Regions from separate parts of the Streptomyces sp. C11-1 genome, predicted to be linked through region 1. Evidence: riboswitches for the same ligand, from Rfam matches in the RefSeq annotation. Region 1 holds a riboswitch; each other region holds the start of a gene.
What was found. Region 1 has a riboswitch for cyclic di-AMP ahead of RI138_RS26240 (M23 family metallopeptidase). Riboswitches for the same ligand answer to the same signal wherever they lie in the genome.
Positions count from the first base shown of each region.

Region 2: it holds a riboswitch for cyclic di-AMP, as region 1 does, so the genes downstream of both, RI138_RS11815 (transglycosylase family protein) here and RI138_RS26240 (M23 family metallopeptidase) in region 1, are expected to answer to the same signal.
Region 3: it holds a riboswitch for cyclic di-AMP, as region 1 does, so the genes downstream of both, RI138_RS30955 (LysM peptidoglycan-binding domain-containing protein) here and RI138_RS26240 (M23 family metallopeptidase) in region 1, are expected to answer to the same signal.
Region 4: it holds a riboswitch for cyclic di-AMP, as region 1 does, so the genes downstream of both, RI138_RS20630 (C40 family peptidase) here and RI138_RS26240 (M23 family metallopeptidase) in region 1, are expected to answer to the same signal.

Region 1 is NZ_CP134500.1:5,931,641-5,938,924, forward strand. It holds gene RI138_RS26230 (M16 family metallopeptidase) at 131-1,495, shown strand; gene RI138_RS26235 (M16 family metallopeptidase) at 1,522-2,892, shown strand; cyclic di-AMP (ydaO/yuaA leader) riboswitch at 3,114-3,280, shown strand; gene RI138_RS26240 (M23 family metallopeptidase) at 3,293-4,108, shown strand; gene RI138_RS26245 (GntR family transcriptional regulator) at 4,330-5,037, shown strand; gene RI138_RS26250 (HPr family phosphocarrier protein) at 5,217-5,498, opposite strand; gene RI138_RS26255 (bifunctional acetate--CoA ligase family protein/GNAT family N-acetyltransferase) at 5,672-7,284, shown strand, end outside.
Region 2 is NZ_CP134500.1:2,691,596-2,698,879, forward strand. It holds gene RI138_RS11800 (DUF501 domain-containing protein) at 1-318, opposite strand, end outside; gene RI138_RS11805 (FtsB family cell division protein) at 377-847, opposite strand; gene eno (phosphopyruvate hydratase) at 941-2,221, opposite strand; gene RI138_RS11815 (transglycosylase family protein) at 2,579-3,274, opposite strand; cyclic di-AMP (ydaO/yuaA leader) riboswitch at 3,280-3,434, opposite strand; gene RI138_RS11820 (transglycosylase family protein) at 3,725-4,792, opposite strand; gene RI138_RS11825 (cytochrome P450 family protein) at 4,968-6,269, opposite strand; gene RI138_RS11830 (tetratricopeptide repeat protein) at 6,266-7,284, opposite strand, start outside.
Region 3 is NZ_CP134500.1:7,011,754-7,019,037, reverse strand. It holds gene RI138_RS30960 (PucR family transcriptional regulator) at 1-1,053, shown strand, start outside; gene RI138_RS30955 (LysM peptidoglycan-binding domain-containing protein) at 1,131-1,985, opposite strand; cyclic di-AMP (ydaO/yuaA leader) riboswitch at 1,989-2,147, opposite strand; gene RI138_RS30950 (FAD-dependent oxidoreductase) at 2,630-3,991, shown strand; gene RI138_RS30945 (SpoIIE family protein phosphatase) at 4,076-6,751, opposite strand; gene RI138_RS30940 (hypothetical protein) at 6,840-7,284, opposite strand, start outside.
Region 4 is NZ_CP134500.1:4,601,731-4,609,014, reverse strand. It holds gene RI138_RS20640 (M23 family metallopeptidase) at 1-1,453, shown strand, start outside; gene pcrA (DNA helicase PcrA) at 1,514-3,952, opposite strand; cyclic di-AMP (ydaO/yuaA leader) riboswitch at 4,211-4,379, shown strand; gene RI138_RS20630 (C40 family peptidase) at 4,378-5,568, shown strand; gene RI138_RS20625 (hypothetical protein) at 5,683-6,294, opposite strand; gene RI138_RS20620 (hypothetical protein) at 6,348-6,701, opposite strand; gene RI138_RS20615 (C40 family peptidase) at 6,954-7,284, shown strand, end outside.

The DNA.
Region 1 (7,284 bases):
GCACCATCGACGGAAACTTCCGCGGAACGGGAACTTCGCCAGGTGCCGGTGCGCTTGCTTAGAGTGGCAGGTCTGGCAGGAAGTACCGGTCAGGAAGTCCAGTATCGCGATCGAAGGGACGTACATGCCCATGGGTCACACGGCCACCGCACAGGCCGGCTCCGGCGGCTTGACAGCGACCGAGCACCGCCTGGCCAACGGCCTGCGTGTGGTGCTCTCCGAGGACCATCTGACCCCGGTCGCCGCGGTCTGCCTCTGGTACGACGTCGGCTCACGCCACGAGGTCAAGGGACGCACCGGCCTGGCTCACCTCTTCGAGCACCTGATGTTCCAGGGCTCGGGCCAGGTCAAGGGGAACGGCCACTTCGAGCTCGTCCAGGGGGCCGGCGGCTCGCTCAACGGGACGACCAGCTTCGAGCGGACCAACTACTTCGAGACCATGCCCACCCACCAGGTGGAGCTGGCCCTCTGGCTGGAAGCCGACCGTATGGGCTCCCTCCTCGCCGCGCTCGACGAGGAGTCCATGGAGAACCAGCGCGACGTCGTCAAGAACGAACGGCGCCAGCGTTACGACAACGTGCCCTACGGCACCGCGTTCGAGAAGCTCACCGCCCTCGCCTACCCCGAGGGCCACCCGTACCACCACACCCCGATCGGCTCCATGGCCGACCTGGACGCGGCCACCCTGGAGGACGCCCGCGCGTTCTTCCGTACGTATTACGCGCCCAATAACGCGGTGCTCTCCATCGTCGGGGACATCGACCCCGAGCAGACCCTCGCCTGGGTCGAGAAGTACTTCGGCTCCATCCCGTCCCACGACGGCAAGCAGCCGCCGCGCGACGGCACCCTGCCCGAGATCATCGGCGAGCAGCTGCGCGAAGTGGTCCACGAAGAGGTCCCGGCGCGTGCGCTGATGGCCGCCTACCGCCTCCCGCACGACGGCACCCGCGCCTGTGACGCGGCCGACCTGGCGCTGACCGTGCTCGGCGGCGGCGAGTCCTCCCGCCTGCACAACCGCCTGGTCCGCCGCGACCGTACGGCGGTGGCGGCAGGCTTCGGGCTGCTGCGGCTCGCCGGTGCGCCCTCGCTGGGCTGGCTGGATGTGAAGACCTCCGGCGGGGTCGAGGTGGAGCAGATCGAGGCCGCGGTCGACGAGGAGCTGGCCCGGTTCGCCGCCGAGGGGCCCACCCCGGAGGAAATGGAGCGCGCGCAGGCCCAGTTGGAGCGCGAGTGGCTGGACCGCCTGGGGACGGTTGCGGGCCGCGCCGACGAACTGTGCCGCTACGCGGTCCTGTTCGGCGACCCGCAGCTCGCCCTGAGCGCCGTGGGACGAGTCCTGGACATCACCGCGGAGGAGGTGCGCGAGGCGGCGCGGGCGGCCCTGCGCCCCGACAACCGGGCGGTGCTGGTCTACGAGCCCATCGAGCCGGCCGAGGACGACGGGGCCGTCGAGGACACGGCAGGCACCGAAGCACCCGAGGGGGCGGACAAGTGAGCGACGCCGCCGTGACTGGAGTAGCCATGGACTACCACCCGCAGCCGACCCCGGGCACCGCCCGGCCGTGGGCCTTTCCCGCACCCGAGCGAGGCGCCCTGCCCAACGGGCTGACCGTGCTGCGCTGCCACCGCCCCGGCCAGCAGGTCGTCGCCGTGGAGATCTTCCTGGACGCGCCGCTGGAGGCCGAGCCCGAGGGCCTGGACGGCGTGGCCACGATCATGTCGCGGGCGCTGTCCGAGGGCACCGACAAGCACAGCGCCGAGGAGTTCGCCGCCGAGCTTGAGCGCTGCGGCGCCACCCTGGACGCGCACGCCGACCACCCCGGTGTCCGGGTCTCCCTGGAGGTCCCGGCCTCCCGGCTGGCCAAGGCCCTCGGTCTGGTCGCCGAGGCGCTGCGAGCCCCGGCCTTCGCCGAGAGCGAGATCGAGCGCCTCGTCGGCAACCGCCTCGACGAGATCCCGCACGAGCAGGCCAACCCGTCCCGGCGCGCTGCCAAGCAGCTCTCCAAGGAGCTCTTCCCGGCCACCGCCCGGATGTCCCGCCCGCGTCTGGGCACCGAGGAGACGGTGCGCCGGATCGACGCGGCCGCGGTGCGTGCCTTCTTCGACGCCCACGTCCGCCCGTCGACCGCGACCGCCGTGATCGTCGGTGACCTCACCGGCATCGACCTGGACGAGCTGCTGGCCGACACCCTCGGCGACTGGTCGGGCAACGCGGGCCAGGCCCGCCCGGTCCCGCCGATCACCGCGGACGACACCGGCCGTGTGGTCATCGTGGACCGCCCCGGCGCGGTCCAGACCCAGCTGCTGATCGGCCGGATCGGCGCCGACCGGCACGAGAGCGTGTGGCCCGCACAGGTGCTCGGCACGTACTGCCTGGGCGGGACCCTCACCTCCCGGCTGGACCGGGTCCTGCGCGAGGAGAAGGGCTACACCTACGGTGTGCGCGCCTTCGCCCAGGTGCTGCGCTCCAGCGGCCCCGACTCGGGCGGCGCGGCCATGCTCGCGATCAGCGGCTCGGTGGACACCGAGTCCACCGGACCGGCGCTGGAGGACCTCTGGAAGGTCCTGCGGACGCTGGCCGCCGAGGGGCTGACCGACGCCGAGCGCGAGACGGCCGTGCAGAACCTGGTGGGCGTCGCCCCGCTGAAGTTCGAGACCGCCGCCTCCGTCGCGAGCACCCTGGCCGACCAGGTCGAGCAGCACCTCCCCGACGACTATCAGGCCCACCTCTACGCCCGGCTCGCCGAGACGGGCACGGTGGAGGCGACCGCCGCCGTCGTCAACGCCTTCCCGGTGGACCGGCTGGTCACGGTCCTGGTGGGGGATGCCGCTCAGATCGCGGAGCCCGTAAAGGCGCTCGGCATCGGAGAGGTGTCCGTCGTCACCGGCTGACGCAAGCGCACTGTAACGGGGCAAACAGGACCTCGGCGAACAATAGTTCGTCGGGGTCCTCCCTTTTGCCCGATTAGGGCAGTTCATCAACTTTGGTGGATAAGTTGCCTGTCTGCCCTGTGGGATGTGCGACAAATCCCCTTGTCCGTTTGGTGATGGGAAGGCGGCCCGCTTAGCGTCGGCTCCGCTGTCCGTCACCCGTATGCCGCATCCGCGGCGCCGGGCAGCGATCGCCGAGTCCCCGTCAGGCGCGAGCCTGGGGAGCCGGGGACCCACGCAGTCCCTGGGGTGAATCGGAGATCCGCGCCACACCCGGCGCGGCGATCCGTAGGAGACCTTCCTGCTCCGAACCCGTCAGCTAACCCGGTAGGCGAGAGGGAAGGAAAGGATCAGCCTCTTCATGGCGTTCACCCGTGCCACCGGGAAGCACCGTGCCCCGAGCCGCCTCACGCGCCGGAGCGCCCAGGCCGCCGGAATCGCGGCTCTGACCACCACCGGAGTCCTCGGCTCGCTGGCCTCTCCGGCCCTCGCCGCGGACGCCGAGGCGCCCAAGGTCGTCGACACCGGCCTCACCCAGACCATCGCCCTCGACGCCACCCTCGCCGAGCAGATCGACGCCCAGGCGGAGGCGCAGCAGCAGCAGGCCGAAGCGATCGCCAAGGCGAAGGCCAAGGCCGCCGCCGAAGCCAAGGCCGAGGCCGCCAAGGCCAAGGCGAAGGCGGAGGCCGAGCGCAAGGCCGAGGCCCGCGCCAAGGAGATCCGCGAGGAGAAGGCCCGCGCCGCCCGCGCCGCCGAGCGCGCCCGCCTGAACGCCTTCCACCTCCCGGTCGCCGGATCCCACGTCACCACCGGCTACAAGGCGGGCGGTTCGCTCTGGTCATCCGGCAGCCACTCCGGCGTGGACTTCATGGCCCCCTCCGGCAGCTCCGTCGTCGCGGTCGGCGCCGGCACGGTCGTCGAGGCCGGCTGGGGCGGTGCGTACGGCAACAACATCGTGCTCCGGATGGCGGACGGCACGTACACCCAGTACGGCCACCTCTCCTCGATCGGCGTCTCCGTCGGCCAGAGCGTCGCCTCCGGTCAGCAGATCGGCCTGTCCGGCTCCACCGGCAACTCCACCGGCCCGCACCTGCACTTCGAGGCCCGGACCACCCCCGACTACGGCTCCGACATGGACCCCGTCGGCTACCTGCGCTCCCACGGTCTGAACGTCTGACCCCACCCGCGCACCCCGCTTCCCGAAGGCCCCGGCTCCCCGCCGGGGCCTTCGGCAATTCCGGCGGAATCCCTCGTACCGGGTTGTGCAACAGGCCTTCTTCGGCCAGTGGATATCCATGGATTCCGGCCTGCCGTCGGAAATTCCGGCGGATTGCAATAGAGTCACGGAACAGACGTCGGGCGGCCGCGTTTCGCGGGGATTAAGGCGGAGGTTCGGACATGCGCATTCCCGCGCATTCGGTATGCACGGCAATCCGTGACGACATCGTCTCCGGTGTCTACGAGCGCGGCAGCCGCCTCACCGAGGAGCTGCTGGCCCGGCGGTACGGGGTCTCCCGCGTCCCGGTCCGCGAGGCGCTGCGCACCCTGGAGTCCGAGGGCTTCGTCGTCACCCGCAGACACGCCGGCGCCTGTGTCGCCGAGCCCACCGAGCAGGAGGCGGCAGACCTGCTGGAGGTGCGGATGCTCCTGGAGCCGCTGGGTGCCGCGCGCGCCGCCCAGCGCCGTACGGACGCCCACCTCAAGGTGCTCCGCGGGCTGGTGAGACTCGGTCAGGAGCGGGCCCGCCGGGGCGAGGGCGAGGATCTGCGCTCGCTGGGCGGCTGGTTCCACGAGACCCTCGCCCAGGCCTCCGGCAGCCCAGGCCTGATCGCGCTGCTCACCCAGCTCCGGCACAAGACCGCCTGGATGTACGCGGTCGAACAGCCGGTCCGCCCGGCCGACTCCTGGGCCGAGCACGGCGCCATCGTGGACGCCGTGGCACGGGGCGACGCCGAGCGGGCCAGGGCGCTCACCGCCCAGCATGCGGAACGCGCGGCGGCGGCCCACCGGCTCCGCCGCCCGGACCGGCCCGGGCGCCGCGCCTCCGCCGGGTCCCGGGTGAGCACTTCGCAACCTGGCGTAAACATCGCGAGTGCCCGTCATTAACAATCGCGCCGTATACAAAGGGGAGTAATTACGGAGGGCGGTATTCGTGCTGCCCGAATTCACGGTGCGCGGATATCTCCGGAAAGCGAAAGAGCCGCAGCCCCGGCAAGGGGTCGCGGCTCTCACGTATTTCCGTCCGGTGGGGGCGGACGGATCGCCCGTGGGGCGGGCGGGACGGGTCAGACGGTCTCGGGAAGCTCTTCCAGCCCCTCGGCGACCAGCTTCGCCAGCCGGTCCAGAGCGGCCTCGGCGTCATCCGCGTCGGACGCGAGGACGATCTCCTCGCCGCCCTGCGCACCCAGACCGAGCACGGCGAGCATGGAGGCGGCGTTCACCGGGCTGCTGTCGGCCTTGGCGATCGTCACCGGGACGCCGGACGCCGTGGCGGCACGGACGAAGATGGAAGCGGGGCGGGCGTGCAGGCCCTCGGCCCAACCGACGTTTACGCGGCGCTCAGCCATGGTTCTGCCCTTCACATATCAACGGTTGTCTAGACCAGTCTCTCATGCGGTGCGCAGTGCTGTGCCCGGCCTCCCGTCCGGTCACCGCGCCCCGGCCGCCCTCGGCCGGGCCTCATCAGACTGCCCCGGCACCGATCCCTCCGCGACCGGGATGCCCGCCGTAGGCTTTGTCCATGCAGCCCACGCCGGAGCAGAGTCCGCATCACGCGTACCCCGACCACTGGGAAGCGGACGTGGTGCTCCGCGACGGTGGCACCGCGCGCATCAGGCCGATCACCACGGACGACGCCGAGCGACTTGTCAGCTTCTACGAGCAGGTGTCCGACGAGTCGAAGTACTACCGGTTCTTCGCCCCGTATCCCCGGCTATCCGACCGGGATGTGCACCGCTTCACCCATCACGACTACGTCGACCGGGTGGGACTGGCCGTCACGATCGGCGGCGAGTTCATCGGCACGGTCCGCTTCGACCGCATCGACGACCGGGGCCGCCCCGCCTCCGCCCCCGCCGACGAGGCCGAGGTCGCCTTCCTCGTCCAGGACGCCCACCAGGGCCGCGGCGTCGCCTCCGCCCTGCTCGAACACATCGCCGCGGTCGCCCGCGAACGCGGCATCCGGCGTTTCGCCGCCGAGGTGCTCCCCGCCAACAACAAAATGATCAAGGTGTTCCGGGACGCCGGATACACCCAGCGCCGCAGCTTCGAGGACGGCTCCGTCCACCTCACCCTCGACCTCGAACCCACCGAGAAGTCCCTCGCCGTCCAGCGCGGCCGCGAACAGCGCGCCGAGGCCCGCTCGGTCCAGCGCCTGCTCGACCCCGGGTCCGTCGCGGTCATCGGTACCGGGCGCACCACCGGCGGGGTGGGCCGCACCGTCCTGCGCAACCTCCTCGCCTCCGGCTTCACCGGCCGTACGTACGCGGTGAACCGGGCCTTCGACGAGGGCCTGACCACCCTCGACGGGGTCCCCGCCCGCCGCTCGATCGGCGAGATCGACGAGCAGGTCGACCTCGCGGTCATCGCCGTCCCCGCCCACCGGGTCCCCGAGGCCGTCGCCGACTGCGGGGAGCACGGCGTCCAGGGGCTCGTCGTCCTCTCCGCCGGGTACGCCGAACGCGGCTCCGAGGGCCGTGAGCTCCAGCGCGAACTGGTCCGCCAGGCCCGCTCGTACGGCATGCGGATCATCGGCCCGAACGCCTTCGGCATCATCAACACCGCCGAGACCGTCCGGCTCAACGCCTCCCTCGCCCCCGAGTCGCCCGCCCGCGGCCGGATCGGCCTGTTCACCCAGTCCGGGGCGATCGGCATCGCCCTGCTCTCCGGCCTCCACCGGCGCGGCGCCGGGCTGTCCTCGTTCATCTCGGCGGGCAACCGGGCCGATGTCTCCGGCAACGACTTCCTCCAGTACTTCTTCGAGGACCCGGACACCGACGTAGCCCTGCTCTACCTCGAATCGCTCGGCAACCCCCGCAAGTTCACCCGCCTCGCCCGCCGCACCGCCGCCGTGAAGCCCGTCGTCGTCGTGAAGGGCGCCCGGCACAGCGGCACCAGCCCGCCCGGCCACGCCGTCCCCGTCAGCCGCATCCCCGACACCACGGTCTCCGCCCTGATGCGGCAGGCGGGCGTGATCCGGGTCGACACCGTGACCGAGATGGTGGATGCCGGACTCCTCCTGGCCGACCAGCCGCTCCCGGCGGGCCCCCGGGTCGCGATCCTCGGCAACTCCGAGTCGCTCGGCCTCCTCACGTACGACGCCTGCCTCGCCGAGGGGCTCCGCCCGCGCCCGCC
Region 2 (7,284 bases), 3.2 Mb from region 1:
GTCCTCGTGCGCGGCCCGGTAGGCCTCGGCCAGCTCCGGGTCGGTCTCCAGACGGGCCGTCATCTCCTTCATGACCCCGTTGGCCTCCAGCGTGCCGATCGCCGAGGCCGCCCGGGGGCAGGTCAGGTAGTACGTCGTCGGGAACGGCGTGCCGTCCTCCAGACGGGGCTGGGTCTCCACCACGTCCGGGTTGCCGCACGGACAGCGGTGCGCGATGGCGCGCAGGCCACGCGGCGGACGGCCGAGCTGCTGCTGGAACGCGGCGATGTCCGCGTCGGTGGGCTTGGTGGACTCGGTCTGCGGAGGGGGCGTTTCCATGCCTGCCTTGGTTCTGCTCGGAAGCTCGTCGGAGGGGAGGTCGGATGAAGTAGGTACGTCAGTCGCGGTCGGCGCTGTCCACGCCGTCCCAGAGGTTCGTGTGCCAGGGGCGGTCGTTCGCCCCCGGCTCGCCACGGCGGTCCTTCGCCGCGTCGGGGTCGGCCACGGTGTAGCCGGTCTCCCCGGGGAGTACGTAATGGAGGTGCTGGCGGGCCAGCCGCATGATGTACGCGTCGTCCTGGAGCCGCGCCTTCTCGTCCCGCAGCTCCTCGGTGCGCCGCTCCGCCTGCCGCGAGAGCCGCTCCTGCTCGGCGATCTCGTCGCGCTGGGAGACGTACTGCCGCATCGGGTAGGCGAGCGCCACCACCAGGGAGCAGACGATCAGCGCGAGGAACGCGGCCCGGCCGGTGAGCCGGGAGCGACGGGCCTGACGGCGGCTCTGCGAGCGGTACACGCGGGCCGCGGTCTGCTCGCCGAGCAGGCGCAGCCTGGTCGCGGTGGAGAACCGGTCGCGGTTCTTCCCGGCCATGTCTCCCGCCTCCCCGTTACGCACGTCCGTCCCCGCACACGGTACGGGACCGGGTGCGGGGACGGGCGGAGGCTACCGTCTCGGGGCTACGGGTCAGCCCTTGAAGCGCGGGAAGGCGGAGCGGCCCGCGTACACCGCGGCGTCGTCGAGGATCTCCTCGATGCGCAGCAGCTGGTTGTACTTGGCGACGCGGTCCGAGCGGGCCGGGGCACCGGTCTTGATCTGGCCGCAGTTCACGGCGACGGCGAGGTCGGCGATGGTGACGTCCTCGGTCTCGCCGGAGCGGTGCGACATCATGCACTTGAAGCCGTTGCGCTGGGCCAGCTCGACGGCGTCCAGGGTCTCGGTCAGCGAACCGATCTGGTTGACCTTGACGAGCAGGGCGTTGGCGGAGCCCTCCTCGATGCCACGGGCCAGGCGCTCCGGGTTGGTGACGAAGAGGTCGTCGCCGACGATCTGGACCCTGGAGCCGATGCGGTCGGTGATGATCTTCCAGCCCGCCCAGTCGTCCTCGTACAGCGGGTCCTCGATGGAGACCAGCGGGTACGCGGAGACGAGCTCCTCGTAGTACTCGGTCATCTCGGCGGCCGAGCGGGACTTGCCCTCGAACTCGTAGACGCCGTCCTTGTAGAACTCGGAGGCGGCCACGTCGAGCGCGAGCGCCACGTCACGGCCCGGGACGTAGCCGGCCTCCTTGATGGCCTCGACGATGAGGTCCAGGGCGGCGCGGTTGGACTCCAGGTTCGGGGCGAAGCCGCCCTCGTCGCCGAGTCCGGTGGACAGGCCCTTGGTCTTGAGGACCTTCTTCAGCGTGTGGTAGATCTCCGCACCCCAGCGCAGGGCCTCGGAGAAGGACTCCGCGCCGATCGGGGCGATCATGAACTCCTGGATGTCCACGTTGGAGTCGGCGTGCGAGCCGCCGTTCAGGATGTTCATCATCGGAACGGGCAGCAGGTGCGCGTTCGGGCCGCCGAGGTAGCGGAAGAGCGGCAGGTCGGACGCCTCGGAGGCGGCGTGGGCGACGGCCAGCGAGACGCCGAGGATGGCGTTCGCGCCGAGCGAGGCCTTGTTCTCGGTGGCGTCCAGGTCGAACATCGCCTGGTCGATGAGGCGCTGCTCGGTGGCGTCGTACCCGACGAGCTCCGGGCCGATCTGCTCGATGACGGCGAGGACGGCCTTCTCGACACCCTTGCCCTGGTAGCGGTTGGGGTCACCGTCGCGAAGCTCGATGGCCTCGAACGCACCGGTGGAGGCGCCGGACGGAACGGCAGCACGACCCGTACTGCCGTCGTCGAGGCCAACCTCGACCTCGACCGTGGGGTTCCCCCGGGAGTCGAGGATTTCCCTGGCTACGACGACGTCGATGGACGGCACGAGGCATCTCCTTCTGGGATATGACACTGGTTGTGCAGGGTCACTGTGGCCTTGCGACACGAGCCTAACCGGCCCGGCCGCGTGAGCCGGCCGACCGCCCGCCTCCTGGGACGAAAAAGGACCCAAGGACCCGCATGACGGGACAAAACTCCAAAAATCTACTGAGCAGTAACAAGTACTGCCGGCAAGCTGCCGACAAGAGGTGAACGCATCCGGCCCCTGGCGCACGCCGCACCCGCGCCCCGCACGCCCAAAGACCCCGGCCCGGCGCGCACGGGGGTGAGCGCGCCGGGCCGGGGAGCCGTGCGAGGGAGGGGGCCGCCGGACATCCTCCCTCCGGGGAGGAGAGACGGCGTTCTACTTCAGGTGGAGCTGCTGACCCGGGAAGATCAGGTCCGCGTCCTCGACGATGTCGTCGTTGAGCTTGAAGAGCTTGCTCCAGCCGCCCTTGACGTCTTCCTTCTCGGCGATGCTGCTCAGCGTGTCGCCGGGCTTGACCTCGTACTCGCCATCACCCTTCTTGACCTTCTCGCCGGTCGGGGTGGTGACGGTCTCCTTGCTCTCGGCCTTCTTCTCGGCCTGCGGAGCGGTGCGCTGCTCGCTGCGCGTGGTGGGCTGCTCGGCCTGGCGCTCGGGCTGCGCCTGGCCGGAGCCGGTGTTCACACCCGGGTCCACACCGTCGTTGGTGAGACCGCCCGCACCGGCGCAGGCCCAGGCGCCCGGGCCCTGCATGTCGAGGAGCTTCTCGGCGGTGGCGATCTGCTGGCCCTTGGTGGCCAGGTCGGCGCGCGGGGCGTACTGCGTACCTCCGGCGGCGGCCCAGCTGGACTGCGAGAACTGGAGCCCGCCGTAGTAGCCGTTGCCGGTGTTGATGGACCAGTTGCCGCCGGACTCGCACCGGGCGACGGCGTCCCAGGTCTCGACGGAGGCCGCGGAAGCGCTGGTCGCACCCATCAGCGGGACGGCGACGGCGGCACCGGCGACACCCGCGAGGGTGGCGAGACGGACGGCCTTGGACGGGCGGCGGTGCTTGCCCTTGCTGTTCAGCAGCATGGAACGAATCTCCTCACCGACGCCTACGAGGTGAGCTGTCGGGTTCGGGCTGATGAGTTGCCCGGTCGCGCGGCTCGCACGACTTCACCCCAAGCCGGTCCCGTACGGATCCGGCGGCCTACCTTGGTTCCCCCGCTCCTGCCTACGGCGCTTACGCGTCTGTTCCCCTCGACCGACGGCAGGATTCGGCGTGACGGTCGACGGGGCCCGCGGTGCGAGCGGTTCCGACCGTAAACACAGGCAACCCCGACATTCAAAGATGGACATAGGGGGCAATAAGCCCGAACTCGCCAGGAGCGGCAGACCGTTTCCGCAGGTCGGAGGCGATGCGTGCGGACGAGCCGGGCGAGCTGGGTCAGTTGAAGCAAAGAGACCCATGTCTCACTTACACAAAAGTGGACATAGGCCTCTGAACTGCCCGGGATTTCGGGGCGTTTTCCCGAATTTGAATCAGTTGGCGGCGGGCTCCCCCGCGGCCTCGGAAGCACCCTGCCCCAGCCCCACGTCCAGGCTCTGACCGGGGAGGATCAGGTCCGGGTCGGAGCCCAGGAGGTCCTTGTTGGCCTCGTACAGACCGGTCCAGCCCTGGGGAAGTTTCTGTGCGTCAGCAATCGCCCAGAGGTTGTCCCCGGGCTGCACGACGTAGTCACCGGCGGCCGCGCCGCCGTCCCGCACGTCGCCCTCGCCCCGCGAAGCGTGCCGGCCGGACTCACGGGGGCCGCCCCCGCCCGCGGCGTCGGCCTCCTCGGGCGCGGGGGCGCCCCGGTGCTTGCCGCCGGCCTCGCGCTCGTCGCCCGTCGAGGCGTCGGGGGCGGTGGAGGGCTCCGAGGCGTCGGGCACCTCGGACGCCGGCGGGGCGGAAGGGGTCGTCGAGGGGGCGGGGTCACCGCTCTCCTCCCCCGCACCGCCGTCGCCGTCACCCTTGGCGGCGTCGCCCGCACCGGCGGACGCATCAGGCGTATCGCCCTTACTTCCCTTATTGCCCTTGTCGTCCTTGTCGTCCCCGTCGCCCCTGCCGCTTCCATCAGCCTGGTCGACCGTGTTCGATTCACCCGTCTCGCCGGATGCGTCCGTCCCGTCGGTCGGGGCTGACGTCGGCTCACCCGAGGGCGCGGTGCCCGGGTCGACTCCCGGCAGGCTGCCGTCCACCGCGAGGCCAGAGATCACCGCGCAGCTCGGCCAGGCCTTCGCCCCCTGGTCGTCCAGGACCTTCTCGGCGACGGCGATCTGCTGCGAGCGACTGGCGAGGTCGGCCCGGGGCGCGTACGTGGTGCCGCCGTACGCCGACCAGGTCTCCTGCGAGAACTGGAGCCCGCCGTAGTAGCCGTTGCCGAGATCGGCGCTCCACATGCCGCCGCTCTCGCACTCCGCGACCCGGTCCCAGGTGGCGGACTCGGCCGCGTGTGCGCCGCTCGCGCCGAGCAGCGGGATGGCGATGGCCGATCCCGTGACGCCTGCGGCGACGACGATGGCGGGTGCCTGGCGAGGGCGGCGGTGTCTGCCGTTCGCGGAGCCCATGGGTATGCCTTCCGTGCGACTGACAAGCGAGTGACTTGAGCACCGCGCCGCGGGAATCCGCGCATGCACGGTGCGCAAGTGACGCGTGGGCAACATGCGACCGACGCGTCGAACCGTGAACCTAGCGGGACTCGAACGCATGTCACAAGTCGATGCAGCGCAGATCACGTGAAAGTCACAGAGTTGACAGCGAGTCACTTTTTCCGAGACGGCTTCCGGGCTCGAACTCGACCGGGAGAGTCCGCAGTCCACGCATGATCAGGCCGCCACGCCAACGCAAATCGGCAGGTTCCGCCGCAAGTCGCAGGCCAGGAAGCCGCTTCAGCAGCGTGGCCAGTGCGGCCTGGCCCTCCAGCCGGGCCAGCGGCGCTCCCAGACAGTAGTGGATGCCGTGCCCGTAACCGAGGTGCTGATTGTCACTCCGCGCGAGGTCCAGAGTGTCCGGTTCCGCGAACCGCTCCGGGTCCCGGTCGGCGGCCGCCAGCACCACCAGTACGGGATCTCCGGCGGCGATCTCCTGCCCGCCCAGGGTCAGCGCCTCGGTGGCGTACCGCCAGGTCGCGAGCTCCACCGGCCCGTCGAACCGGAGCAGTTCCTCGATCCCGGTGGCCAGCAGTCCGCTCTCCCCCGCGTCCAGGGAGGCTTCCAGCCGGGCGCGCTGCTCGGGGTGGCGCAGCAGGGCGTAGGTGCCGTTCCCGATGAGGTTGACCGTCGTCTCGAACCCGGCGAAGAGAAGGATGAACGCCATCGCCGCGGCCTCGTTCTCCGTGAGGTGCTCGCCGTGGTCGCTGGCCCGGATCAGCCCGGAGATCAGGTCGTCGCCCGGATTCTCCCTTTTACGGTGGATGAGTTCGGCGAGATAGCCGCGCATCTTCTTCACCGACCGCGCCACCCCGCCACGCGGACCGCCGCCGTGCCGGATCATCATGCCCGCCCAGTCCCGGAAGTCGTCCTGGTCCTCGCGCGGGACGCCGAGCAGATCGCAGATGGCGTAGATGGGGAGCGGGAAGGCGAAGTCATGGATCAGATCGGCCTCCCCCTTCTCGACGAAGTCGTCGATGAGCCGGTCCGTCAGCTCCTGCACCCGGGGAGCGAACTCCGCGACCCGGCGCGGGGTGAACGCCTTGGACACGAGCCGGCGCAGCCGGGTGTGGTCCGGCGGGTCGATGTTCAGCAGATGCGTCATCAGGTCCGCTTTGCGCTCGCCCGGAATGCCCGTCTTCCCCTTGGCGTGCGGCGACTCGGCGTGGTGCGCCGGGTTCTTGGACAGCCGCGCGTCGGCGAGCGCCTGCCGGGCGTCCCCGTACCGCGTCACGAGCCACGCCTCGACCCCGCTGGGCAGCGCGGTCCGGTGTACGGGGCTGTGCTCGCGGAGCCAGGCGTAGGCGGGGTAGGGGTCGGTGGCGAACTCCCAGGTGAAGAGTTCGGGGGCACCTTCGGGGGAAGCGGCATGGGGGCAGGCGGGGCTGTCGTTCACTCCTTGACGGTATCCGGAGTCCCGCCGGTGGAGCCGTCGAGCCGGGGGCCACCGCCCCGCGCCGCCTTGAGGTCGGCCAACTCGCGCTCGGCGTAGTGATGGCCCACCTCCTTGGCCTTGCGGAACCATTCCTCGGCCTCGCCGTACCGCTTCTCCGCCGTCAGGGAGCGCCCGAGGAGGTAGGCCGCGGCGTAGTCACCCAGTTCGTGGGCCTTCGCGAACCACTTCCGGGCCTCTTCCGGTTCGCCCCGTTCATCCAGGAGCAGGCCGAAGTTGCTGGCCCCGGTGGCATCCCCCTGTTCGGCGGACTGCTGGAACAGGAGGGCCGCCTCCTCCGTCTCACCGCGCTGCTCCAGGGCCAGGCCGAGATCGTTGACCGCCTGGCTGTCCCCCTCTCGCACCGCGATCCGGTGCCATCGCACCGACTCCTCGTAATCGCCCCAGGAGTAGTACAGCGAGCCGATGCGTGAGGCGACGTCCTTCACCCGGCCCCACTCGGCGGCCCTCTGGTACCAGTGCAGGGCCAACTGGTGGTCCCCGTCGCCCCGGAGCAGGTCGCCCAGCCAGAACGCGGAGACCGCGTCACCGCTCTCCGCCGCCGCCCGCAGCCAGTGCTCCGACCGCTGGGCGAGGGCGATGCCCAGCAGCCGCTGAGCCTCGACGTTCCCGCTCTCCGCGGCCTCCTCCAGATACGGGGTCGCGGCCGCCAGGTCCTCCCGGTCGAACAGCAGACTCCCCAGCCGGCCCGCGGCCTCGGTGCTGCCCGCCTCCGCGGCCCGGCGGAACCAGACCCCGGCGGCCGCGTCGTCCCCGTACTCCTCCTCGATGCGGCCGAGGGTCAGCAGCGCCTCCGGGTCCCTGTCCGCCTGCGGCCCCAGGACGGCGCGGGCGGATTCGAGGACGACGTCCACCGCGGGCGACGCGGCGTCCTCGCGCGCCACCGCCTCGAAAGCGCGCGGCCACAGCTCCAGCGGAACAGGGCCGAAACCCGGCAGACCGTCCCGTGCGTCCTCGA
Region 3 (7,284 bases), 1.1 Mb from region 1:
CTGGGCGCCGACGGCCTCACGCATGTCACGGTCTACCGGCTCACCGGCCCCGACGTACCCACCGCCCACCAGGTCCTCTGGCGCGCCGCCCGCCCCTCCCTCGCCGGGCACAGCGGCTCCTGCGCCCTGATCGGCGAGCTGGACGGCGAGCTCCTGGTCGCCGAACTCCACCGCGGCCAGGACAACGGGCGGATCCTCCGCCTGGTCTCCCGGGTCAGCGAACGCCACCACCTCCTCGCGGGCCTCGCCGGACCGCTCCCGCTCGCGGACATGCCCACCGCGCACGCGGACGCGGCCGCCGCCCGGCACAGCGCCACCCCCGCCCGCCGTGTCGTCCCCGCCGATGCCGTGGGCGCCACGCAGCTCGTGCGCCTCCTGGACCCCGGCTCCTACAGCCGGTGGGCTGCCGCCGTCCTCGGCCCGCTCACGCCGCAGCACCGGCACCTGCTCCTGGTGTGGCTGCGCACCGGCAGCACCCCGCGCGCCGCCGCCGCGCTCGGCCTCTCCGCCGGTACCCTCCGCACCCGGCTGCGCGAGCTGACCGCCCTGCTCGGCACGGACCTCGACGACGCCACCGTGCGGGCCCATCTGCTCCTCGCCCTGCGCGCTCCCGCCTCCGGCGACCACCCCGGCCACGGTCACGACGGCGGGCAGGAGGGCTCGGGCCGGACGCCGCCGGGAAGCCCAGCGACCGCAGGCCCGTACGGTCCGGCCCGGCTGAAGACCCTGCCCGCCGGAATCCTCGACACCGCCCCCGCCCTCGCCTGGGCCACCGCTCTGGTCGGCGGTCTCGAACCGCACCTGCGGATCGCGCTGGCCTGCTGGCTGCGCCACCACGCGAAGACCGCGCCCGCCGCGACCGAACTGCACGTCCACCGCACCACTCTGACGGTCTGGCTCGCCCAGTGCGCCGAGCACCTCGACCGGAACCTCGATGACGCCGCCGTCCGCGCCGAGCTCCACCTGGCTCTCGAAACCACCGCGGCCACCGACGGCGCGGACGACCCGCGGGCCCTGCCCCGGCGCGGCGGCCGCACCTACCGGCGTACCTGACGGCGGGAGCGGGAAACGGCGGAAGGCGGTGCCACCCCGCGAACGGGTGGCACCGCCTTCCGGTCTCCGCGCCTCGGTCAGTAGGCGCCGAAGACGTTGTCGATCGAGCCGTAGCGGTCGGCGGCGTAGTTGCACGCGGCGGTGATGTTGGCGACCGGGTCGTAGCTGTCGGTCGAGGTGCCGGGCACGTGGTAGGCCTGGAAGGTCGGGTCGATGACCTGGAGCAGGCCCTTGGACGGGGTCCCCTTGGCGGCGTTGGAGTCCCAGTTGTTGATGGCGTTCGGGTTGCCGGAGGACTCGCGCATGATGTTGCGGTGGATGCCGTCGTAGCTGCCGGGGATGCCGCGCTCGGCCATGATCGCCAGCGACTCCTTGATCCAGCCGTCGAGGTCGTTCGTGTACGCGGTCGGCTTCTCGGCGGCCGGGGCGGCCTTCGCCACCGGGGCTTCGGCGCGCTCGGAACGGTCGGCGCGGTCAGCCGACTCACCGCGGGCGGCGCTCGCGGAAGCCTTGCCGGGCTTGTTCTCCGACGGGGCGGCAGCCTTGGCGCCGATGGTCAGCGTGAGACCCGGGTGAATGAGGTCGGGATTACCGCCGATGACCTTCCGGTTCCCTTCGTAGAGCTTCTTCCAGCCGCCACTGACGGAGTATTCGCGGGCGATCTTGGAAAGGCTTTCCCCGGCCGCCACGGAATGCTTGGCGGGCGCGGCCTTCGCGGTGGCCCCGGAAGCGGCCTTGGCTGCGGAATTCACCTGGGCGGCCACGGAGACCGGGGCCACGGCCTGCTGCTGGGCGGCCGGGGCGGGGGCCGCGAAGGCGGTGGTGGCGCCGATCACCGGGAGGGCGAGAACGGCTCCGCCTGTGGTCACGGCGGCGAGGCCGCGACTCAGCGAGGTGGACTTGGGACGGCGGTGCTTACCCTGTGCGGGCATGGGGAATTTCCTCTCCGGCGCCTGCGAGGTGAGCTGTCGGGTTCAGACGGGAGATGTCTGGCCGCATGGGCATGCGACTTCACCCCAAGCCGTTCCGGTAACGGTTCGGCGACTTACCTGGGTCCCCCGCTCCTGCCGTACGTGAGTGGGTTTCGGATTCCCGGACGGCGGCAGGATTCGGCGTTCCATCCGGATTGACGGTGACGGTAGGCGAGAAACGCCGAACAGAACAAGCCCCGCATTCCGCATTGCTGTTTTTCCGCATGATCGAAACAGAGGATTTCCGTCGAGGGCCGCACCGTCACCGCGTCAACTTTCTTCGCGCAGAAGGGAACCGAACCCTCCGGATCACCGTCCGCGCCCCACGACGTGACGCTCACCACGTCCACCGGAGATGGCGAAAACACGGGCAGGCAAAAGCCTCAAGCACCCCAATGAGCCTTTTATGGATGAGAGTTTCTAAAAGAGGTAAATCGACCATATCGACATGACGAAATGGACTTATCGGGCACACTGGCCAGGGCCGGTCGAAGGGCTCGCCGGGCGATCGCTTACGGTGTGGGGTGGAGACTAGTAAGCCAACCCTTACCTCCGACGTACGCTGTACCTGCCCGCGTTCGCCCGCCCCGAAGGAACACCACGCCATGACACGCCCCGTCCGCGTCGCCATTGTCGGAGCCGGCCCCGCCGGTATCTACGCTGCGGACGCGCTGCTCAAATCCGAGGTCTGCCAGGACCCGGGGGTCTCCATCGACCTCTTCGAGCGCATGCCCGCGCCCTTCGGCCTGATCCGTTACGGCGTCGCCCCCGACCACCCCCGGATCAAGGGCATCGTCAAGGCCCTCCACCAGGTGCTGGACAAGCCGCAGATCCGCCTCTTCGGGAACGTCAGCTACCCGAACGACATCGGCCTGGACGACCTGCGCTCGTTCTACGACGCCGTGATCTTCTCCACCGGCGCCGAGGCCGACCGGGCGCTCGACATCCCCGGCATCGAACTGGACGGCTCCTACGGCGCGGCCGAGTTCGTCTCCTGGTACGACGGTCACCCCGAGGTCCCCCGCACCTGGCCGCTCACCGCGGAGAAGGTCGCCGTCCTCGGCGTGGGCAACGTGGCGCTGGACGTGGCCCGGGTCCTGGCCAAGACGGCGGACGAGCTGCTGCCCACCGAGATCCCGGACAACGTGTACCAGGGCCTCAAGGCGAACAAGGCGCTGGAGGTGCATGTCTTCGGTCGGCGTGGCCCGGCGCAGGCCAAGTTCAGCCCGATGGAGCTGCGGGAGCTGGACCACTCCCCCAACATCGAAGTCATCGTCAACCCCGAGGACATCGAGTACGACGAGGGCTCCATCGCGACCCGCCGGGAGAACAAGCAGGCCAACATGGTCGCGCAGACCCTGGAGAACTGGGCGATCCGCGATGTCGGCGACCGCCCGCACAAGCTGTTCCTGCACTTCTTCGAGTCCCCCGTCGAGATCCTCGGCGAGGACGGCAAGGTCGCGGCGCTGCGCACCGAGCGCACCGAGCTGGACGGCACCGGCAATGTCCGGGGCACCGGAGAGTTCACCGACTGGGACGTCCAGAGCGTCTACCGCGCCGTCGGCTACTACTCGGAGGAGCTGCCCAAGCTCCCCTTCGACGTGGCCTCCGGCACCGTCCCGCACGAGGCGGGCCGGGTCATCTCCGGGGACGAGCACATGGCCTCGGTCTACGTCACGGGCTGGATCAAGCGCGGTCCGATCGGCCTGATCGGCCACACGAAGGGCGACGCAAACGAGACGGTGGCCTGCCTCCTGGAGGACCGCGCCGCCGGTCGGCTGCCCGAGCCGGCTACGCCCGCCCCCGAGGCCGTCGAGGCCTTCCTGGAGGACCGGGGCGTGCGGTACACGACCTGGGAGGGCTGGCACAGGCTGGACGCGCACGAGCAGGCGCTCGGCGCGGCCCAGGGCCGGGAGCGGATCAAGGTCGTGGAGCGCGAGGGCATGCTGAAGGCCTCGGGCGCCTGATCGCCGGCCGGGCACCTCGGGCGCCGGACCTGACCGGCGGCCGGGCACGTCCCGGCGGACACCGCCCAGCCCTGGCCGGGGCCCTCACCGGTCCCGACCGGGGCTGACGTCCGTCCGGGCCGGACTCGGGGCCGCCGTGCCGTCATCCGTGCGGGGCCGGCCCCGGGCCTCGGTCGTGCGCCCCGGCTCCGCACCCCGGAACGTCCGCCACAGGTCCGGTCCGGGGGTGTGCGCCTCGGCGGGCCGACGGACCGCCGAGGTCCCGGCCCAGCGGGCGGCCAGCAGGATCGCGATGTCGTCGGGGCGGTCGATGGCCGCTCGTGCCTCCCCGATGACCTGGTCGGCCGTTTCGGCCAGCGGGACGGCGCCGATGCGTTCGACGGTGGCGCGCAGCCGCTCGATCCCCTCGTCGATGTCGGTACCGGGGCGTTCGATCAGGCCGTCGGTGAAGAGCGCGAGCATGGCGCCCGGTTCGAGCCGCATCTCGGTGACCGGATAGGCCGCCTGCCCGTCGATCCCGAGCACGATGCCGCCGGGCAGGTCCAGCACCTCCGTCCGGCCGTCGGGCCGTCGCAGCACGGGCTGCGGATGCCCCGCCCGTACGACACGGGCCACCCCGGTCGCCGGGTCGAGGGCCACGTAGCAGCAGCTGGCGAACTGGCCCGGGTCGAGGTCGATGAGCAGCCGGTTCGTCCCGCTCATCACCTCCTGCGGATCATGGTTGCTCAGCGCGAACGCCCGGACCGCACTGCGGAGTTGACCCATCGTCGCGGCGGCGGCGACGCCGTGGCCCTGAACATCGCCGATGATCAGGGCGAGTTCGTGACCGGTCTCGATGACGTCGTACCAGTCGCCGCCCACTTCCATGCCCTGGGTGCCGGAGAGATAGCGCCCCAGCGTGTCCACCCCGTCGACCTCCGGCAGCCGGTGGGGCAGCAGGGCGTCCTGGAGTCCGCGGGCGAGGGCCGACTCACTGTCGTAACGCTGGGCGCGCTGGAGCGCCTGCGCGATGAGCCCGGCCAGCGCGGTCAGGACCGTGCGCTCCTCCGGACTGAAGCCGCGGGGCCGGTCGAAGCCGAGGATGCAGGAGCCCACCGGCCGCCCCGAGGCGATCAGCGGCAGGAAGGCCCGGGCCCCGACGTCCGCGTCCATGGGGATGCCCGGGTAGGCCTCGGCCAGGCGCTGCATGGACTCGAAGAAGATCGGGCGGCCGGTGGTCAGGGTCTCCACCCCGGGAATCCTGACGTCGAGCCCGACCCCGTCGAAGCGGTCGAGGAAGCCCTTGGGAAACCCCGTCTCCCACGCCAGGTGCAGATGACGCTCGTTCAGTAGATAGATGGCGAGCTGGCGGCCGCCGAACGCGGGCAGCAGTTCCTCCGTGACCACCGCGGAGACCTGACGGGCCGTGACCGCCTCGGTCAGCGCGATGGCGAGGGCCACCGGTCGGTAGAGCGCGGAGGAGCGGTCGGCGGTGGAGCCGATGCCCAGGCCCGGTGCGGTGACGGATCCGGGGGCGTAGGCCGGCCGGTCGGTCGCCTGGAGGACGACGCTCACCCCGTCGTGGCCCGGATACAGGGAGACGGACAGCCATCGGGAGGGCGGGCGGCGGGCGAGGAAGTGGACGGGCTCGTCGGCGATCAGGGCGGCCCGGTAGTGGTCCTCGTACGCCTCGTGCCCGAACCACGGCAGGGCCTGCCACACCAGGCGGCCGACGAGCTCCGTGCGGGAGTGGCCGAGCAGCTCTTCGGCGAGGCCGTTGGCGTAGGTGATCCGGCCGAGCCGGTCCAGGGAGAGGACGCCCCGGGGCAGCCGGTCGGCGGCCTCCGGCACGACGGGGCCCGCGCCCAGGTCCACCAGGAACCCGGTCAGATGGCTGGAGTCCGCGTCGCCCTGCGGATGGGTCCAGCGGCCGGAGAGCTCCAGCAGATGGGACCGGCCGTCGGGGCCGCGCAGCCGCATGCGGCGGACGACCGGTTGTGCCGACTCCACCGTCTGCCGGGCCAGGGCCCACAGCCCGTACACGTCCTCGGGGACCAGCCGTGCGGCCAGCGCGTCGACGGTGCCGGGAAAGGCTGCGGGCTCGAAGCCGAGGATCGCGCACAGTTCGTCGTCGGCGGCGACCTGCCCGGAGTGCAGGTCCCAGTCGAAGCGGCCGACCCGCACCGGGGGCGCGGTGGCGGCGGGCAGCTGCACGGGGACCGGCTCGCTCTCCCATACGCAGTCGATGCCCCGCCGCTCCAGATCGGTGAGCGCGTCACCGAGCCGCTGGCCGTGCCGGTGGAGCCGGTCCCCGTCGGCCGCGGCGATCGGCCGCCCCGGGGTGGAGGCCCGCAGAACGGTCAGTACGCCCATGCTGCCGAGGGGCCCGGTGACGGGGACCCACAGCGAACCGAACGGGAACGGCAGCCCGGCCATCAGCTGTGGGAAGCGGCGCATCGCCTCCTCCGCGTCGGCGAGCAGTACGGGCCGCCCCGAGCGGTAGGCCTCGGAGACCGGGAAGGGGCGGTTCACATGCATCCGCCACCAGGGCCGGAACAGCGGGCCCGGCAGTCCGGCGAGTACCGCGAGGCGCAGCAGCCCCGGCGTCCCCGTGCGCAGGTACACCCCGCCCGCGTAGCCGTCGGACGACTCGACGGCGCTGACCAGGGACTGCGCGAGGACGAGGGACAGCTCGTCCGGTACGCGGCCGTCCTCGCCCGCCCCGTCCGTGTCCCCGCTTCCGGCGGGCGGGGTGTGCCGGGTCGTACCGTGCCGGGTCACACAGCCAGGATGCTCCCGGTCAGGGGGGCCTCGCACCTCCGGCGCGACCGGCCGCCCCCCCGTCGGCGGCCGGTCGCGGGGGCGGGGGTCAGTACAACTTGGCGACGGCGGTGCGGGTCGTCTTCCTGAATCCCTCCAACGGCGCGCCGTCCAGATCGCCGAGCTGGCCCCACTCGACGACGGTCACCGCGCGGCCGTCGCGGCCCACGGAGTAGAGGCCGATGTCGGTGGAGCCGACCTCCGGGTAGGAGGTGTCGATGCTGTAGACGTGCGCGCCGTCCGCCACGTTCACGCGGCCGTGGTAGAAGGACTCGCCCTCCAGCCCCGGGTCCTGCTCCTTGAGCCGGTCGAGGCAGGTCTCGAACGAGGTCCGCAGCTTCGCCGCGAGCGCCTTCGCCTTCGCGGTGGTGGGGGCGACGGTGATGATCTGGCGGGCGCCGGTGTCCAGCTCGGTACGGAATTCCCGGTGGCGGGTACCGGCGGCCGGGGTGGTCTCGCCGGTGCACACGGCCCCGTACTCGGGCAGGCCCTTG
Region 4 (7,284 bases), 1.3 Mb from region 1:
GGACACGGGCGCCCAGCAGACGGCCACGGCCGCCGCGGCCGCCACGTACGACGGCTACACGGATCATTCGCAGGTCCACCAGCAGTGGGACACGACCGGGCAGCAGTGGGACGCCACCGGCGCCTGGCAGCAGACCGTCGACCAGGACGCGACCGGCCAGTGGACGGCCACCGAGACCGGCGCCTTCCCCACCACCGCGTTCAGTTCCGCCCCGTACGGCACGGACGCCTACGACACCGGGGCGTATCCGGTCGGCACCGCCTACGGGACCGACGGCGGCTACAGGGCCGACGGCGGCTACGGGACCGACGCGTACGACACCGGGGCCCACGACACCACCGCCTTCGCCACCGGCACCTACACGGCCGACGGGTACGAAACCGGTGCGTACGGCACGAGCGCGTACGGCACCGGCACGTACGACACGGGTGCCTACGACGCGACCGCCTGGAACTCCGGCGCCACGCCCGAGGAGTCCGCGTACGGACCCGAACAGACGTCGTATCCGCTGTACGAACAGCAGACTCACGAAGGGGGCGTGGAAGCGGGCACGGACACAGCCCCGTCCTCCACCGCCGAGCTCGCCACCGAGGCAGCCCCCGCCACCGACGACGCTCCGGAGCCGGACGCCGAGGACTACGCGAACCACGCGCCCGCCCCGCACCCCGTGAACCGCGCCGTCGTCCGCCCACCCGCCGCCCGCAACCGGGCCCGGCGCCGCAGCCCCGCCAAGCGCTCCGCGCTCCTGACCGTCGCGGTGCCCTCCGCCTGCGTGATGAGCGTCGCGGGCATCGCCGCCGCCTCGGTCAGCGGGATGTCCGGCGGCGAGGAGAAGCCGGAGGAGGCGACCGCCTCCATGGCGATCGCCGACCCCAGCACGGTCAAGACGGTCGCCGCCAACAACAAGCTCGACAACCAGCTGGAACAGCTCTCCGAGGGCAGCGCCGACTTCCGCGAGCGCGCGAGCCGCACCCAGGAACGCATCGACCTGCGGGAGCGGCAGGCGGCGGAGAAGAAGAAGCGCGAGGAGGAGGCCGCACGCCGCGAGGCGCTGCGCCCCAAGTTCGTCCTGCCCGTGAAGCAGCACGGGCTGAGCGCCTACTACGGCCAGGCGGGCATCAACTGGATGTCCGTGCACACGGGCATCGACTTCCCCGTCTCGTACGGCACTCCGGTGATGGCCGCGACCGACGGCACCGTGCGCACACAGCTGAACAGCGCGTACGGGGTCATGGCGATCGTGACCGCGGCCGACGGCACGGAGACCTGGTACTGCCACCTCAGCAGCACCAAGATCCGCTCGGGCCCGGTCAAGGCCGGTGACGTCATCGCGTACTCCGGGAATTCGGGCAACTCCACCGGCCCGCACCTGCACTTCGAGGTCCGGCCGGGCGGCGGCGCGGCGGTCGACCCGCTGGCGTGGCTGCGCAGCAAGGGCGTCGACCCGACCTGACACGCGCACATGGTGAAGGGGGCCCCGGGCGTGGGGCCCCCTTCACCATGTTCTCCGCCGCTACAGCTTCTCGACCGGCGCGTACCGCAGCAGCAGCTTCTTCGGGCGTTCGTCCCCGAAGTCGACCGTCGCCTTGGCCTGGTCGCCCACGCCTTCGACGGCCGTCACCGTGCCGAGGCCGAACTGGTCGTGGGTGACCCGGTCCCCCACCACCAGGGTGACGACCGGCTTCTCCGTACCGCGCCGGGTCGCGAAACCCGAGGGGCCGGAGCGGGAGCGGGAGGAGGAGAGCGAGGACGTGATGCCCGAGGTGGGTCCGGCCGGGGCGGCCATCGGGCCCTTGCGCTTCCAGTCCAGGTGCTCGTCCGGGATCTCCTCCAGGAACCGCGAGGGCGGGTTGTACGACGGCTGGCCCCAGGCACTGCGCATGGCGGCGCGGGTGAGGTAGAGGCGTTCGCGGGCGCGGGTGATGCCGACGTAGGCGAGGCGGCGCTCCTCCTCCAGCTCCTTGGTCTGGCCGAGGGCCCGCATGTGCGGGAAGACGCCGTCCTCCATGCCGGTGAGGAAGACGACCGGGAACTCCAGGCCCTTCGCCGTGTGCAGGGTCATCAGCGTGATGACGCCGGAGCCGTCCCCGTCCTCGTCGGGGATCTGGTCGGAGTCGGCGACGAGCGCGACCTTCTCCAGGAACTCCGCGAGGGTGCCCGCGCCCTCCGTCTCGCCTCGCTCCTGCTCGAATTCGAGGGCGACGGCGGCGAGTTCCTGGAGGTTCTCGATGCGGGTCTCGTCCTGCGGGTCGGTGGATGCCTGGAGTTCGGCGAGATAGCCCGTGCGCTCCAGGACCGCTTCCAGCACGACGGCTGGGCCGGCGCCGGACTCGACGATCGTGCGCAGCTCCTCCATCAGCGTGTTGAACCGCTTGACGGCGTTGGCCGAGCGGGCGGCCATGCCGTAGGCCTCGTCGACGCGGCGCAGCGCCTGCGGGAAGGAGATCTTCTCGCGCAGCGAGAGGGCGTCGATCATCGCTTCGGCGCGGTCGCCGATGCCGCGCTTGGGCACGTTGAGGATGCGGCGCAGCGGGACGGTGTCCTCGGGGTTGGCGAGGACACGGAGGTAGGCCAGGACGTCCCGGACCTCCTTGCGCTCGTAGAAGCGCACACCGCCGACGACCTTGTAGGGCAGGCCGACGCGGATGAAGATCTCTTCGAAGACACGGGACTGGGCGTTGGTCCGGTAGAACACGGCGACGTCGCCCGCCTTGGCATCGCCCTTGTCGGTGAGGCGGTCGATCTCCTCGGCGACGAACTGGGCCTCGTCGTGCTCGGTGTCCGCGACATAGCCGGTGATGCGGGCGCCGCTGCCGGCGTTGGTCCAGAGGTTCTTGGGGCGGCGGCTCTCGTTGCGCTCGATGACCGCGTTGGCGGCGGAGAGGATCGTCTGCGTGGAGCGGTAGTTCTGCTCCAGGAGGATCGTCGTCGCGTCCGGGTAGTCCTCCTCGAACTGGAGGATGTTGCGGATGGTCGCACCCCGGAAGGCGTAGATCGACTGGTCCGCGTCGCCCACCACGCACAGCTCTGCGGGGGCGTCGTGCTCCCCGGCCGGGCCGACCAGCTCCCGTACCAGCGTGTACTGGGCGTGGTTGGTGTCCTGGTACTCGTCGACCAGGACGTGACGGAAGCGGCGGCGGTAGTGCTCGGCGACATCCGGGAAGGCCTGGAGGAGGTGGACCGTCGTCATGATGATGTCGTCGAAGTCCAGGGCGTTGGCCTCGCGCAGACGGGCCTGGTAGAGCGTGTACGCCTGGGCGAGGGTCTTCTCGAAGCCATCGGCAGCCTGCCCGGCGAAGGTCTCCTCGTCGATGAGCTCGTTCTTGAGGTTGGAGACCTTGGCGGTGAAGGACTTCGGCGGATAGCGCTTGGGGTCCAGGTCGAGGTCGCGGCAGACCAGGGCCATCAGGCGCTTGGAGTCGGCGGCGTCGTAGATCGAGAACGACGAGGTGAAGCCGAGCTTCTTGGACTCGCGGCGCAGGATGCGGACGCACGCGCTGTGGAAGGTCATGACCCACATGGCGTTGGCGCGCGGGCCGACGAGCTGCTCGACGCGCTCCTTCATCTCGCCCGCGGCCTTGTTGGTGAAAGTGATCGCGAGGATCTGCCCGGGGTGGACCCCGCGCTCGGCCAGCAGATGGGCGATGCGGTGGGTGAGCACCCGGGTCTTGCCGGAGCCGGCCCCGGCGACGATGAGCAGCGGGGACCCGGCGTGCACGACGGCGGCGCGCTGTTCGGTGTTGAGCCCGTCGAGCAGCGCGGCGGAGTCGATCACCGGGCGCGGGTGACCGTCGCGGTAATACCCGTCCCGGGGCGGCGGGGGCGCGTCGAAGACGCCCTCGAAGAGTCCCTCCGGCACCGCTTCGGGTGCGTGGTCCTCGGGGGGCGGCGGAGGGCCGTCCTCCGCGGGCTGGAGGCCGGTCAGGAAGCTGTCGTCAAAGAGGCTGCTCATCGCCTCCCGAGTCTAGGCGGCCGTACTGACAACCTTCCGCCGAAGTCCGGAAGGGGCCGTTCACACCGGCACACACGGACAGCGGACGTCCACGTTCCGTGAAGGAGTGCCCGGTCGGAGGGGGTGCGGGGCGCCTGATCCGCGAAGGTCACGAAAATGTATCGGGCATATCGCTCATCGTCCTTCCCAGCGGCGGGGCCGGTTGGCTAGCGTGCTCGGTCAGGTGATCCGTACCTCCCTGAGGCGAACCGCGCCTGACGGACACCTCCGCCGAATCCGGCCTGCCCTCGCGGCAGTTCGGAACCGGGGACCCACACGCAGAACCGGGGTGAATCGGTCCGTACCTCTCCCGTCCGGACCGTAGGACAGCCTTCCGTTCCCGTCCGAACCCGACAGCTAACCCGGTAGGCGGTCCACGGAAGGAGATGCCGGTCTTGGCATCGCATCGCAAGCCGCGCGCGAAAGTGCGCACCGCCACACCCGCCGTCGGGCTGACGACGGCCGCGCTGGCCTCCGTCACCCTGCTCTCCACGCAGAGCGCGACGGCCGCGCCCGCCGAGCCCAAGCCCGCCGTCGAGGAAGTCCAGAAGAAGGTCGACGCCCTCTACCGGCAGGCGGGCTCCGCGACCCAGGAGTACAACCGGGCCAAGGCCGCCTCCGCGGCCCAGCAGACGAAGGTCGACACTCTGCTCTCCGACGTGGCGAAGCGGGCCGAGAAGATCAACGAGGCGCGCCGGGCGCTGGGGGCGTATGCGGCGGCGCAGTACCGCAGCGGCGGCATCGCGCCCACGGCCACGTTCTTCCTGGCGGACGACCCGCAGGGGTACTTCGACCAGAACCAGCTGATGAGCCGGGTGACGGAACGCCAGCAGAAGGCCGTCGTCGACTTCCGTACGCAGCAGGCCTCGGCGGCGAAGAAGCGCGCGGAGGCGGTGAAGAGCCTGGAGACCCTTACCGAGACGCAGGCCACGCTCGCCGCCAGCAAGAAGGACGTGCAGACCAAGCTCACCGAGGCCCGGTCCCTGCTCTCCCGGCTGACCGCCGAGGAGAAGGCGCGGCTGGCTGAGCTGGAGCGCAAGAAGGAGGCCGAGGCCAAGGAGAAGGCGGAGAAGCTGGCCCGCAAGCAGGCCGCCGAGGCGAAGCAGCGGGCCGAGGCCGAGGAGAAGGCCCGCGAGGAGGCCGCGAAGGAGTCGGGCGGCGGTACGGGGGCGGGCTCCGGTACGGGTACGGGTACGGACTCCGGCACCGGCGCGGGCAGCGGTTACGCCGCCAAGGCGGAGAAGGTGCTGGCCTTCGCGCGCGCCCAGATCGGGAAGCCGTACGTGTGGGGGGCCTCGGGCCCGTCCTCGTACGACTGCTCGGGGCTGACGCAGTCGGCGTGGCGCGAGGCGGGCGTGGACCTGCCCCGGACGACCTGGGACCAGGTGAAGGTCGGCACCCGGGTCGCCACCTCCGACCTCCAGCCCGGTGACCTGGTCTTCTTCTACGACGACATCAGCCACGTCGGCATCTACAAGGGCGACGGGATGATGATCCACGCCCCGAAGCCGGGTGCGAACGTGCGCGAGGAGTCGATCTACTACATGCCGATCTACGGGAGCGTGCGCCCGGCGTAGCAGGGGGAAGCGGGGTGCCGGGTGCCCGGGGTGCCGGGGTGCGGGAGCCGGGGTGCCAGGGCGCCGGGAGCTGCCGCCACCACCCGGGCTCCCCTGTCGGTCCCGACGGCCCGGTCAGTGACCGCCCTGGTTCCTGACGCAGGGCCCCGTTCCGGGCTGGGGTTCGATGTAGGCCCCGTGCACGTTGCTCGTGATCCCGTCCTGCGACGCGTTTCCGGAGACGCAGGCGTTCCCCGTGTGGACGCTGTAGAACCCGTGGCCGACGTAGACGCCGTGCTCCTCGCCGCAGCCGAGGTTCTTCAGCGCCTTTTTGAGCCGCTCGTCGCTGAGGTCGCCCTCCCGCATGGCCTGTTCCAGCTCGCCCCGGATGAGCTCGGCCGAGGCCTCTCCCCGGGCGCGGGCCTCCTCGGTCAGCTTCCCCGCCATGCGGTACGCGTGGTTGTCGGCGTAGTTGGGGGGCATGTCCGGGTGGCCCTGACCCGCCTCCTGGCGGTCGCCGCCCTCGTCCGGGGCGGGAGCGGAGGAGGCGGGAATCTCCTCGGGCGTCCGGTCCGACCGCGCGCACAGCGGCCGGGGGCTGAAGGAGGGCTGGGGGCTCGCGGAGGACGCGGCGGCCGATGCGGCCGATCGCACCTCGCCGCCCTGTTGGGTCCCGCACGCCGTCAGTGTGGCGGCGACGAGGACAGCGGCGGCGGCGGAACGTCTGAAGGGAATGTGTATGGGCATGGACACAGCATCCCGCCCAGGGGCGCGCTCGTTTCGAGCGGGGATGCTCAGGCTCAGGTCCAGATCGTGGCGATGAAGACGTTGGCGGCAGTCAGCCCGCCGACCGCCGCGAACGCGCCCTTGTCGACCGTCTCGTCGTCCCGCTTGACGTAGACCAGGGCGAGGATCACGACCAGCAGGGCGAGCTTGATGCCGATCTTGACGTTGTTCACGGCCTGGTCGTCTGCCTGGTTGAGGCCGACCAGAACCATGCCGGTGACAAGCATGGTCAGCGCGCCGTGCAGCATGGCGGGGGTGAAGCGGGCGGCGCCCGCCCCCATGGCCTTCATCTGCGTCAGGAAACCGCCCAGCAGGGAGGCGATGCCGATGATGTGCAGGGCGACGAAGACCTTGATGAGTACGTCCATGGCTCCGGAGCCTAGCCATGGCGAAGGTTTCACCTTTCAGTGAGGCGAACCTTCCTTGCGTACTTCCCCATGAGTGATCCCGATGGACTGAACCTGATCATCTTGAATGGCCCTGATCATCCGTGAACGAAGAAACGTCACATCAGGGCAATAGCTGTCATGCCGACTCTTTTCTCCGCGCCCGGATTAGCGTCCATCCCGGACCCCGTCGGCATCCCCCGGCGGGCAGCCGACAGGAAGGATGCCGCCCCCGTGGCAGCGCACCGCAGGTCAGCTCACCGAAAACCCAAGCAGCGCCCGCTCACCGGCCCTGCTGCCCGCACCGCGGCCACCCTGGCGCTCGCCGGGGCCGCAACCGCCGGATCGGTCACCGGGGCCGGGGCCGCCCCCGCCGAACCGGCGGCCCCCACCGCCACCCAGGTCCGGGCCAAGGTCGACCGGCTGTACCACGACGCCGAGGTCGCCACCGAGAAGTACAACGGGGCGAAGGAGAAGGCGGCTGCCGCCACCCGCAGCCTGGACGCCCTCACCGACGAGGCGGCCCGCCGCACCGGCCGCCTCAACACCGCCCGCAACGCGCTCG